Regions from separate parts of the Clostridium pabulibutyricum genome, predicted to be linked through region 2. Evidence: riboswitches for the same ligand, from Rfam matches in the RefSeq annotation. Region 2 holds a riboswitch; each other region holds the start of a gene.
The links. A riboswitch is a leader RNA that binds a small molecule or an ion and turns the genes downstream of it on or off. The one in region 2 is predicted to bind S-adenosylmethionine.

Region 1: it holds a riboswitch for S-adenosylmethionine, as region 2 does, so the genes downstream of both, AC4CVH_RS04655 (YbaK/EbsC family protein) here and thiS (sulfur carrier protein ThiS) in region 2, are expected to answer to the same signal.
Region 3: it holds a riboswitch for S-adenosylmethionine, as region 2 does, so the genes downstream of both, AC4CVH_RS13275 (methionine ABC transporter ATP-binding protein) here and thiS (sulfur carrier protein ThiS) in region 2, are expected to answer to the same signal.

What each region holds. Positions count from the first base shown of each region.
Region 1 covers NZ_JBZAYZ010000002.1:274,574-278,863, forward strand. Annotated here, with positions in the region: gene AC4CVH_RS04645 (adenylyl-sulfate reductase subunit alpha) at 1-629, opposite strand, end outside; gene cysC (adenylyl-sulfate kinase) at 626-1,213, opposite strand; SAM riboswitch class I at 1,329-1,439, opposite strand; T-box leader at 1,476-1,709, opposite strand; gene AC4CVH_RS04655 (YbaK/EbsC family protein) at 1,808-2,272, opposite strand; SAM riboswitch class I at 2,357-2,461, opposite strand; gene carB (carbamoyl-phosphate synthase large subunit) at 2,535-4,290, opposite strand, start outside.
Region 2 covers NZ_JBZAYZ010000008.1:73,059-77,348, forward strand. Annotated here, with positions in the region: gene AC4CVH_RS09990 (ferredoxin-like domain-containing protein) at 1-1,141, opposite strand, end outside; gene AC4CVH_RS09995 (M67 family metallopeptidase) at 1,178-1,591, opposite strand; gene AC4CVH_RS10000 (HesA/MoeB/ThiF family protein) at 1,598-2,428, opposite strand; gene thiS (sulfur carrier protein ThiS) at 2,418-2,633, opposite strand; SAM riboswitch class I at 2,761-2,866, opposite strand; gene AC4CVH_RS10010 (histidine phosphatase family protein) at 3,037-3,651, shown strand; gene AC4CVH_RS10015 (phosphatase PAP2 family protein) at 3,654-4,193, opposite strand; gene AC4CVH_RS10020 (LysR family transcriptional regulator) at 4,268-4,290, opposite strand, start outside.
Region 3 covers NZ_JBZAYZ010000014.1:6,050-10,339, forward strand. Annotated here, with positions in the region: gene feoB (ferrous iron transport protein B) at 1-1,278, opposite strand, end outside; gene AC4CVH_RS13270 (FeoA family protein) at 1,385-1,606, opposite strand; SAM riboswitch class I at 1,773-1,877, shown strand; gene AC4CVH_RS13275 (methionine ABC transporter ATP-binding protein) at 1,949-2,917, shown strand; gene AC4CVH_RS13280 (methionine ABC transporter permease) at 2,907-3,563, shown strand; gene AC4CVH_RS13285 (HAD-IB family hydrolase) at 3,680-4,290, shown strand, end outside.

The DNA of each region.
Region 1 (4,290 bases), on a different contig from region 2:
TACCACATCTTGTGCCTTGAAAATCCTGGATTATTTGGCTTGTATATTCCTGAAGCTCCCCCCGCTGCACATATTACGGCTTTAGAATAAACCGCATAAAATTTATTCTTATCTACCGAAAATGCATATGCGCCTATAACTTTACCTCCTCTCGTAATATAATCTATGACATTTGTTTTATTCATGACATCTATATTTTTAGTATCCAGAACCTTGGAAGCAATTACAGGCTTAATATTTTCTCCATTTATTTTTATGCTTCTTCTTCCCCGTGTGACATACTTTCCTTCCGAATTTTTCAATATGGTTAACCCCATTTTTTCCATTTTAGACGTAACTTCATTTAATTTTTTAGCTACTGTATAAACGAGGTCTTCTCTCACAACTCCATTAAATTCATCTCTAACATAATCTACAAAAGACTCTGGAGTTTCATCTTCGTTTATATATGCATTAAGTGCATTTATTCCTGCTGCAAGACATCCGCTTCTTTTTATATTTGCTTTTTCCAGTATTAAAATCTTAGGTTTTTCAGGTGAATTTGCAGCCTCAAGAGCCGCAAAACACCCGGCTGCACCTCCACCTATTATTAAAATATCCGTAGAAACTTCTACAAGATCAAGTTTCACAAAAGCACCCCCTGTAAATAATTAACTATTTTCTTAACACATTCATCCGCAGTATTTAAATTAGTATCTATTACAATTTCAGGATTTTCCGGAAGTTCATAAACAGCACTTATACCTGTAAATTCGTTTATTTCACCTTTTACCGCCTTTTTGTAAAGCCCCTTTGGATCACGCTTTTTACACACTTCAACTGGACAACTTACATAAACTTCAATAAAATCCTTCAAAATAAGATTTCTAACCTTATTCCTATCTCTCTTAAATGGTGATACAAAGGTTGCAATTACAACTACTCCACAATCCACAAAAAGTTTGCAGAGTTCGGAAATTCTTCTTATATTTTCACTCCTGTCACCCTCCGAAAATCCAAGATCCGAATTAAGCCCGTGACGCACGTTATCTCCATCTAAAACATAGGTGAGTTTTCCCATACTGTACAGTTCTTTTTCAAGTAGTGCTGCAACTGTAGATTTTCCCGAACCTGACAAACCTGTAAACCATATAAGCTTTCCTTTTTGTCCAAGCAGATTTTCTCTCATTTTTCTATCTACAAACATTTTATGCCAAACTATATTATTTTCCATAACCACCCTCCCTTGTTTCATAAGCGATTCAATCTTTAATATAATTTATTACGACCATTTTCCGAAATGAAAAATGGTCGTAATAAATTTGAAAATAAATTTTTGCAATCCATCTTTCTTATCTTCCAGAAAAATCATTCCGTAGGAATTAACACCGATACACTCACATAAAAGTGCCGGTTGTCGGGTTTCACAGGGCCAGTCCCTCAACCTCTCTTGATAAGAATATATTATAATTTTAGATAAAAAAACTTCCGCCTCATACAGAGGCGGAAGTTTTTCCGCGGTTCCACTCTGTTTACTGTATCTTCAAGATACAATAACTCAAAATACATTATTCTACTGTTTTAACGTACAGCATCCGCATAAACCTACTTAATTTCAATTACAGAACTCATAAGCGCATTTTCCACTACTTAATCCTGAAATCTGTCTCAGCTAAAAGATTTCTCTCTTTAGGACTCCATAGTATACTTCTCTCAATCACAGTTTTGGTCTTATTTAATTTTGAACTTATTATACTTTTTAAATTATGGCTTGTCAAGAAATAAATTCAATTAATTATATAAAATAACTTTTATACATAAATTTGTTTTATGGATTATTGCATACATCAACCCACTCCCCATACACAAGTTTATACATTTTTAACGGCGAAATCTTAAGGGCATAATCTTTCGATCCTGCTGCTGGATAAACATATTCAAAGTCTTTTATAGAAAGATCCAAGTAAATTTTTACAGCATTTTTCAACCCAAACGGACAAAGTCCTCCTACTGGATGCCCTATTTCCTTCAAAACCATTTCACTTTCAAGCATTTTTGCCTTCACTTTAAAAGTATCTTTAAATTTTCTATTATTTACTTTTAGATCTCCGCGTACAACAACAAGTATATTCCGATCCTTCAGCTTGAAAGCCAGAGTCTTTGCTATGTACTTTGGCTCTGTATGTATCGTCTCTGCCGCCTGCTCAACAGTAGCTCCGCTATCATCTAGTTTAAAAACCGGATTTTTCAAACCTTTATCCTCAAAATATTTAATCACATTTTCCACACTCATAAGCACCATTTTCCTTTCTGATTAAAATATTAAAAACCTTCCTGCAGATAAATTCAGGAAGGTTTGAAATCATATCTCTTTTATTTCTCATCTTTCAGGTTTCACCTGCTGGAATTGGCACCGTTGAATATAAACTATTCAGGTTGCCGGGCATCATAGGGCCAGTCCCTCAGCCACTCTTGATAAGAGCGTATTAAATTTTAAAATTTGTTAAACAATTTTAGTATAAATTTTTGAAGTTGATTTGTCAATATGCTTAATTCTATATCAAATACTCCTTCATTGATCTATAATCTATTTTTTCACCTGATTTTTCTATTTTTACACAAAGCGCATACACTTTCGCAGTATCAAGGCACGTAAAGAGCACTCTATCGTGTACTAAAGAAACATATCTTAGCTTAAATCCATATGTTTCCCCATTGTACCCGGTGGTTACAGTATTTATTACAATATCTATCTTTTTATCGCGTATTTTATCAAGTGCATCTTCTATATCAAGCTCACTGCAGGCTACCTTATTGTCATTTAGAAATTCCCACGTTCCACGTGATGCGTATATAGAAAATCCAAGTGCCTTATATGTCCTGCTTATCTCAAGTACATCTTTCTTATCCCTGTCGTTTACCGATATATAAATGTTTCCTCCCGTATAAACCTTCACACCTGCTGCCTTGAATGCCTTATACATTGCTTTTTCTTTATTGAAATCAACTCCAAGAACTTCTCCCGTTGATTTCATTTCAGGTGCAAGAGCTGGATCAACTCCTGGAAGTTTTTTATTTGAAAATACAGGCATCTTCACTGCATGTATTTTATTGTATTTATACATATCCCTCTTATACCCAAACTCTCTTATACTTTTCCCAAGCATTACAGAGACTGCTATTTTTATCATCGGTATGTCTGTAACCTTACTGAGAATAGGCACTGTTCTGGATGCTCTCGGATTAACCTCGATTACATAAATTTTACTTCCATCAAACGCATATTGAACATTTAAAAGTCCAACAACATTCAATCCTCTTGCTATTTTCAATGTATATTCCTCTATTTTTTCAAGCACTTCATCCGGCAGGCTTACAGTAGGATACATTGCTATGCTGTCTCCTGAATGCACCCCTGTTTTTTCAACATGTTCCATTACTCCTGGAATTATAATGTCTACCCCGTCGGATATTGCATCAACTTCAATTTCTTTTCCAACTATATATTTATCTACAAGTACAGGGTACTCTTTTGAAAGATTTACTGCCTCATTTAAATACTTTGACAGTTCAGCATCACTGTAAACAACTTTCATGGCCCTTCCACCTATAACGTAAGAAGGCCTTACAATTACAGGATATCCTATTTTTTCAACGAGATTTCTAGCTTCTTCGATGCTTGACACAGAGCCTCCAATAGGAGAATCTATGTCAAGTTTTTCAAGCAGCACTCTAAATTTCTCCCTGTCTTCAGCAAAATCTATTGATTCAAAAGATGTTCCAAGAATATTTATTCCTCTGTCATTAAGTTTTTTTGCAAGATTCAATGCAGTTTGGCCTCCAAATTGAACAATTACGCCATATACATTTTCTTCATTTATGACATTCATCACATCATCTATATAAAGAGGTTCAAAATAAAGCTTGTCTGAAACATCAAAATCCGTACTTACCGTTTCAGGGTTGTTGTTTATTATAATCGCTTCAAGTCCGGCATCTTTTATTGCCCATACACCATTTACACAACAATAATCAAATTCTATGCCCTGCCCAATTCTTATAGGTCCTGAACCTATGACAAGTACTTTCTTGTTGTTTGAAACCACATTATCACTTTCAAGGTCATAACATGAATAATAATAAGAAGTTTTCGCCTCGAATTCACCGCTGCATGTATCTACCATCTTGTATACTGATTTTATGCCGTTTATATCTCTAAGTTTTTTCAAATCACACAATTTCATTCCTATAAGTTCGCATATATACTCGTCTGTAAATCCCATTATTTCAGCCTGACTTATTGTCTCTGCA
Region 2 (4,290 bases):
ATATCGAGGTAAACTTTCCTATTATATCTATAAGTTTCTCAGCATCCTTCTCTTTCAAATCTCGTATAAAAAATGCCTGTGTATTTGTAATTCTAATTGAAATTTCATAATCAAGCTGTGCTATAAAATCAAGTACACTATCTAAATTCGAAACTTCCAGATTCCCGCTTTGCGGATGTACATAAACTGAATAAAATCCAGGCTGTTTCTGAGGGAAAAGTATATTTTCAAGTTCTTTCGATATTTCCACGTTTTTCACAAACCGTTCTGTTTTGTTGACTATGAACTCATCTTCCTTTACTTTTACTTCAAGTCCGCCCTCTTTCTTGAGTTTTTCCACTTCACTTTCAAACAACTCTATGAATTTTTCCTGTCCGAGCCTCATAAGTATATATCTTATTCGTGCCTTGTGTTTGTTAGTCCTGTCACCCTCTGCTTCAAATACATTTTTCATAGCCTGTATATAGTACAATATATCCTCTGCATTTATAAAATCTCTAAGTTTTATAGATACTCTTGGATTTCCTCCAAAGCCACCTGCTCCATACAGCACAAATCCCTTTTTCCCATCCACTATCTTTGCAATAAAGCCAAGGTCTGACATAGCTGCATTACCGGTATCTTCAGGGCTGTTTGAAAATGCTATTTTATATTTTCTAGGCATGTTCATTGTTGTAGGATCCTTGATAAGATAGTTTGTAGCCGCTTTCATATATGGCGTTACATCAAATACATCATCGATAGATACTCCCGAAAGTGGTGAACATTCGATATTTCTTACAGTGTTTCCACCTGTTCCCTTTGTTATTATTCCTACTTTTACAAGTGCATCCATCAAAGGATAAGCTGAATCCAGGCTTACACCGTGAAATTGTATGTCCTGTCTCGAAGTAAATTTTATTTTCCCATTTGCATATTTCTTTGCCAGGTCGCTTATACATTGAAACTGTTTTAATGTTATAACTCCTCCAGGTATTCTAGTCCTCAGCATATATGTCTCTTTTTCTCTCTGTTCATACAACCCCATGGATACTCTAAACGCCTTGAATCTGACAGGATTTATGCTTTTTTCGGCATACTGTTTGGATTTTTCTTTTATAGATTCTATGGAATCATAATTATCCTGGCTTATATCTATCATAAATATCACACTCCTTAACAAACTTATATTTTTATTTTAAGTAAATTTATATTCAAGTTTTTCAACATTTTTGTCCTTGTCAACCTTGAAAAAGTTAAAAACAGGCTCTTTCTTTTGAAGAGAAAGTATTCCATATAATATTCCCGGATCAAATGCAAGTTTTTTGTCTTCCTCTGACGGCCTTGAAGGTGAATATGGATGTGAATGATAGTTTCCAATCATAACAAATCCTTCACTTCTTATAAGCTTCACAACAGCAAACTGTTCCTTTGGATCCATTGAAAAATGTTCACTGCTGTGATCCATATTGGTTAAGGAATATACCCTGTCTATATATACGTCCCCTTTCTCGTCTTTGTGTCCTCCAATATATCCACAACACTCATTTGGGAATTCTTCTTTTGCCTGTCTTATAATTTTACTATACTCAATTTTATCAAAATAAATCATAATCAATCACCCTTTTAAATTACCATTTTTCAAATCACAAGCCGCCTGTTCATAATCTATAAGGTTCTTTATTTTAGGATTTTCACTGCATATTCCGCATTTTTTATTTTTTGATACTTTTATTTTTCTAAAATTCATTGTAAGTGCATTATAAGTCAAAAGATATCCTGCAAGATTATCACCAAGGCCGAGTAAATATTTAAGAGCCTCGGTTGCCTGAAGTGTTCCTACAACTCCGCCCATCACTCCGAGAACGCCCGCCTCCCTGCATGTCGGTACAACTCCTGCTGGTGGCGGTGACTGGAATATACACCTATAGCATGGCGTACCATTATCTGGTATATAAGTCGTAAGCTGTCCCTGAAATCTTATTATGCCTCCATGAGAAAAAGGCTTTTTTGCAAGTACACACGCATCATTTATAAGAAACTTTGAAGGAAAATTATCTGTTCCATCTATTATAAAATCATAGTCCTTATCCTTTATTATATCTAAAATATTACTCGAATCCACAAGTTCATTATAAGTTACTACATTTACATCCGGATTGAGTTCATTTATAGTTTCCATTCCTGACTGTACTTTTGGTTTTCCTACATCTTTTGTCTGATGTATTATCTGTCTTTGAAGATTTGAAAGATCCACCACATCACCGTCTACAAGCCCTATTGTACCAATTCCTGCCGCTGCAAGATACATGGCTGCTGGCGCTCCAAGTCCTCCGGTTCCTATAACTAGAACCTTTGAATTTAAAAGTTCTTCCTGTCCCTCAACTCCAACTTCAGACAATATTATGTGTCTCGAATACCTTTCTATCTGATCTTCGCTAAAATCCAAAACTTCCACCCCCCATAAAATACAAAAAGTCTATCCTATCATTTTCTTTCAAAACAACAGCGTCAAATTTATCTCTATCTAAAAATTCATCATTAAGCTGAACAGAAACCATCTCCGGCATTTCCACATTTTCTATCTTCAAGATTTCAGTAATTGTTACACCGTCTTTTATAGTTTTCTCTTCTCCGTTTACCTTTATATTCATAAATTTCCTCCTTATTATTTTACGTAAAATATACAATCAATTCTTTTTCGTTTTAACCATTTTGGTCATAACTTTTTATAAAATAAAAAACCTTCTTGAAATGAGTTACAAGAAAGTATCTTCAAGTTTCTCATCTTTCAGGTGACTTAATACCTGCTGGAATTGGCACCATGGAAAGCAAATCAGGTTGCCGGGCATCATTGGGCCAGTCCCTCCACCTCTCGTGATAAGAATTTTCATATTAAATTAATTAAATAATACCACACGCAAATTAATTTTGTCAATAAAATATTTTTCATTATCTTTTATCCATTTTAAAAATAAGTCTATAGCATCGCTGTTTGACTTAAATGTTAAAATATTTTACTATTTAATAGGTGCTAAATATTTAGGAGGTATACATATGGAGACAAAATTATTATTGATAAGACATGGACAAACTCCATGGAATAAACTTGGAAAATTTCAGGGATGCTCTGACATCGAATTATCGGATGAAGGCATAAAGCAAGCTGAACATCTCTCGGAATACTTAAATGGAAATTTTGATTGTGTATATGCAAGTCCGCTTAAACGTGCAAGGAAAACTGCAGAAATAATTGCAGCCAAAAGTGAAACCAAACCTATAATTGTTAATGACCTGCGTGAAATAAATTTTGGCCTCTGGGAAGGCCTTACCATAGATGAAATAGAAAACAGCTATGAAGAACAATTTGAAGTATGGAAAAAAAATCCCGGTGATGCTGTTTTGTATGAAGGAGAAATGCATTTAAAAAATGCTTGTGATAGAATCAAAAAGGCACTTATTGATATTGTATCCAAAAACAAATACAAAAAAATACTTGTGGTAGCCCACGGAGGTATATTAAAAGCAGCTATCTTGGCTATCTTTAATTTAGATCCGGGAATGTACCACAATATGTTTTTGACAAATACTTCTGTAACAGAGCTAGTTTTCAGCGATGATCATGCTCCCGTTTTATATACTCTAAACAATACAGCTCATCTTTCAAAATAACTCTAACTCTTCTTAATTACCTTATTCCTATTTAATCCATTGTACACTATTCTGCTGCATACTAATCCAAGAATTGCTCCTGCAATAACATCAGTAGGATAGTGTACGTATAAATATAATCTTGAGAATCCTATCAAAATAGCAATTGTAAAAAAAAGTACAGAATACTTCTTAAAATACTTCGACAAAATTCCTGCAGCCGCAAATGCTGCAGTCGTATGTCCAGAAGGAAAAGAATATGAAACTGGTTTTTCAATAATCATGTTAATTACACTGGATTCTAAGAAAGGTCTTGGCCTTTGTATTATATTCTTTAATATCTCCTGTCCCAGAATAGTTCCAAGAAGCATCGCACATAAAACCCCTATGACCGCAGTTTTGTTTTTCTTTCTAATCAAAATAAATGCTGAAATTACAATCCATATTATTCCTAGATTTCCAAGAGATGTTACAACAATCATTGCTTCATCCATAACTGAACTTCTCATATGATTTTGTATAAACTGAAGTATATTATTGTCAAATCCATTCATTGAAAACATAGCATATTCCTCCATGAAGTTCTTTAACAAATAGTTGTATTATACAAGAAATAAAACTATATTTCAAATTGGTTTTAAACTTTGTTGAACTTTTTAC
Region 3 (4,290 bases), on a different contig from region 2:
ATTTTTTAAATTAGGGACATTGTACTTGGGAAGTTCTATTAAAAAAGGTTCTTCATCCTTCTTGAATATTGTATTTTTAAATAAAAGGCCTATTACAAATGCCAGGATTATTCCAAGTATATATAATGAAAAAACCACCTCGGTTTCCTTGCCTTTGAAAAAAGCGGATGCAAACAGTGCATATATTGGCAAACGTGCATTACAGGACATGAGCGGTATCAAAAGGGCTGTTAATTTTCTATCCTTTTCGCTTTCAAGAGTTCTTGAAGACATTATTCCCGGGACTGAACATCCAAAGCCTACAATAAGCGGTATAAAGGCTTTTCCGGAGAGTCCCATTTTTCTCATAAGTTTGTCCATTATAAGAGCGCCTCTTGCCATATAGCCGCTGTCTTCAAGAAATGATATTCCTAGAAAAAGACAGAAGATTATAGGAAAAAAAACAAGGATTGATCCTACACCTGAAATTATACCATCTACTAGAAGGGAGGTGAACCATGGGCTTGCAGATGAAAGAAGTTCTTTGAGGTACGGAGTTATGGAATTTGACAAATAGTTGCTGAATATATCTGCAACAGGCTGTCCTACCCAGTTGAAAGTAAACTTGAATATTAAAAATAATGCAAATAAAAATACAGGATAGGCTGCAAATTTGTTCAAAACTATTTTATCTATTTTTTCAGTATATGATATAGAAATGTTTTTGGTTTCGACTACGCATTTGGCAAGTATATTATTTATGAAGGAATAAGCCTCCTTTTCGTCTTCAAAATTAAAACTGTTTTTATCAGGGGGGATATGTAAAAATTGACTGCTTTCCAGTATCTCAATAAGGTTGTCCACGCCTTTGCCTTTTGCAGCGACTATTGGAATAGCTATAACACCAAGTTCTTTTTCTATCTTTTCAAAATTTATTTGTATACCGTTTTGAGATGCTATGTCCATCATATTAAAAACAAGTATTATAGGTTTATTAAAATGTTTTAACTGGGTTGTAAGGTATAAATTCCTGTTGAGGTTTGAGGCATCAACTATATTTATTATTACATCGGCATTATTGTTTTGAAGAAAATCCCTTGAGACTTTTTCTTCATTTGAATATGTGTCCATGGCATATATTCCAGGGAGATCCACAATTTTCATCTGGTTAAAATATCCTTCTTTTTTTTCAACTGTTACTCCAGGCCAATTACCAACATATTGGTCAGATCCAGTTAGGTTGTTGAAAAGAGATGTTTTTCCTACATTAGGATTGCCTAGTAAAGCTGCTGTAATCATTTAGTTCCTCCAAACATTTACTTTGATTTAATTGCATTAAAAAATACCATACTTATAGCATAATTATGGCAAAATAAAATATAAGAATTTATTTGTTCACTTGGAACTAGCATTGAACAAGAATATTTTTTGCATCGTTTTTCCGTATGGCCAAACTAAATCCTCTTAAGTCTATGATAAGTGGATCTCCAAGGGGGGCAAAAGTTTTAAGTGTTATCTCTGTTCCTTCAATACAGCCAAGAGCAAAAAGTCTTTTGACGAGTTTTTCATCACCTTTTATATCCGTTATAAAAGCCTTCTGACCTGGCTTCAAATCACAAATGCTCATAATTGCCAACTCCTCTTATCAATTTACATTGAAATCCATTATCAATTTATCTATCCTATATAGTAGCATTTTTTATTTAAGGTGTCAATCTGTAAAGCAAAGAGACATCTATTGACATAATAATTACTAATTGATATAATAAATTCCGTGAATTTAATACAACTTGAACTTATTTAGAGAGGTGGAGGGATCAGGCCCTTTGAAACCCGGCAACCAGTGCACTTACCGTATAATGGTGCTAATTCCTGCAGCGGAGGCTGAGAGATAAGATTATTTTGCTGATTATCTGAGGTTTTCCTCAGATTTTTGTTTTTTACACTAAGTATTGGAGGAAAGTAAGTTTTGATAGATATTAATAATGTAGGAAAAAAATTTGGAAATAAATATGTGCTTAAAGATGTAAGTCTGCATATAGAAAAAGGCGATATTTTTGGAATTGTTGGACATAGTGGCGCTGGAAAATCAACGCTTTTGAGGTGCCTAAACGGGCTTGAAACTTACGACACCGGCAGCATAAAGATAATGGATAAAGAAGTAAAAGAACTTGATAATAGAGAGATAAGAGCTTTTAGAAAGAATTTAGGAATGATATTTCAAAATTTTAATTTATTGAACAGAAAAAATGTATTTGATAATGTAGCTCTTCCTCTTGAAGTATGGAAATTGAGCAAGGACAAGGTAAAAGAAAGGGTATCTGAGCTTCTTGATATAGTTGGACTACAAGACAAGGCAGAAAGTATGCCAAGGAGATTAAGTGGCGGACAGAAACAGAGAGTTGCAATTGCAAGGGCTCTTGCCTTGAGTCCGAATATACTTTTGTGTGACGAAGCTACGTCTGCACTTGACCCAAATACTACAAAGTCAATACTTGATCTTTTAAAACATATAAATAAAAAATTGAACATAACAATAGTTGTTGTTACCCATCAAATGGAAGTTATCAAGGAAATATGCAACAAGGTGGCAATTATAGATGAAGGAGAAATAAAACAGTTCGGCGATGTAGAAGATATATTTTTAAAACCTGAAAAAAATTTAAAAAAGTTGCTTGGATCAGACAATATGCTGCCGGGGGAAGGTTTGAACCTGAGAATATATTTTCCGAAGGAAATAAGTCAGGGAAATCTTATAAGTTCAATGGCAATAGATTTGAATATAAAATTTTCAATAGTGTGGGGGAAACTTGAAAAGTTCAGGGACGATGTACTCGGAAGTCTTGTAATAAACATAAATGATGAGGATAAAGAAGTCATATGTAATTATCTTTCATCAAAAAATGTAGCATGGGAGGTAGAAAATAATGCAATTTAGTGAAATATTTCAGGAAGTTCTTGCTCCAGCCATAGGACAAACTCTCTATATGGTTTTAGTATCAACTTTTCTTGCTGTTATTATAGGATGTATTCCGGCGGTATTTTTAATAGTGACGGAAGAACATGGATTGAAACCGAATAAGGTTGTATATCAAATACTGGATGTGATAGTGAATTTATTAAGGTCTTTTCCATTTATAATACTTATGATAGCAATTTTTCCGTTTACAAGACTTATTGTAGGAAAAGCTATAGGAACAACTGCAGCTATAGTACCAATTACAATAGCCTCAGCACCTTTTGCAGCAAGAGTAATTGAGTCGTCGCTTAAAGAAATAGATCCGGGCATAATAGAAGCTGCAAAGTCTTTTGGCGCAAGCAATGTTCAGATAATATTCAAAGTAATGTTCAAGGAGGCGCTTCCTTCGATAGTACTTGGAATAACACTTACTACCATAGTTGTTGTAGGATGTTCTGCCATGGCAGGTACGGTTGGAGCAGGGGGACTCGGTGATGTTGCTTTAAAGTATGGATATTATAGGTTTGAAACCAATGTCATGGTATATACGGTAGTCATACTTATAGTACTTGTTCAATTGATACAGAGTATTGGAAATTTTATATATAAAAAACTTAATAGATAATTTAGATCGCCTCAAGTGGAGTATGTTAATTTTACTGCTTGGGGTTGTTATTTATGCTAGAATAGGTATAAATAACTTTTGAAGTAAAATTATAATATTGTGTAAGGAGGCATCATATGAGTATAGCAGCATTTTTTGATATAGATGGAACTTTATATAGAGAGGGACTTATGACTGAAGTATTTAAAAAGTTGGTGAAATATGAAATAATTCCTCCTGATAGATGGTACAAGGAAGTAAAACCGGAGTATGAAAGATGGGATAAGAGACAGGGAAATTATGATAATTACCTGCTCAAGATGGCAGATATTTATATAGAAGCAATAAAGGGCCTTTACAAGTCGCAGGTGGAATTTATAGCAAGACGAGTAATAGCACAGAAAGGTGACAGGGTATATACTTATACTAGGGACAGAATAAAATGGCATAAAAAGAATGGACACAAGGTAATAACGATATCCGGCAGTCCCATAGAACTTGTTAGGGAAATGTCAAAGAAATATGGATTTGATGATTATGTAGGAGCTAGATATATAATTGATGATAATAATGTATACACAGGGGAAGTAGTGCCTATGTGGGATAGCGCCAGCAAGAAGATTGCAATAGAAAATTTTGTTAGAAAATATAATATAGATCTTGAAAAAAGCTATAGTTATGGAGATACTGCAGGGGATTTTGACATGCTAAAGCTCGTTGGAAATCCAACTTGTGTAAACCCTACAAG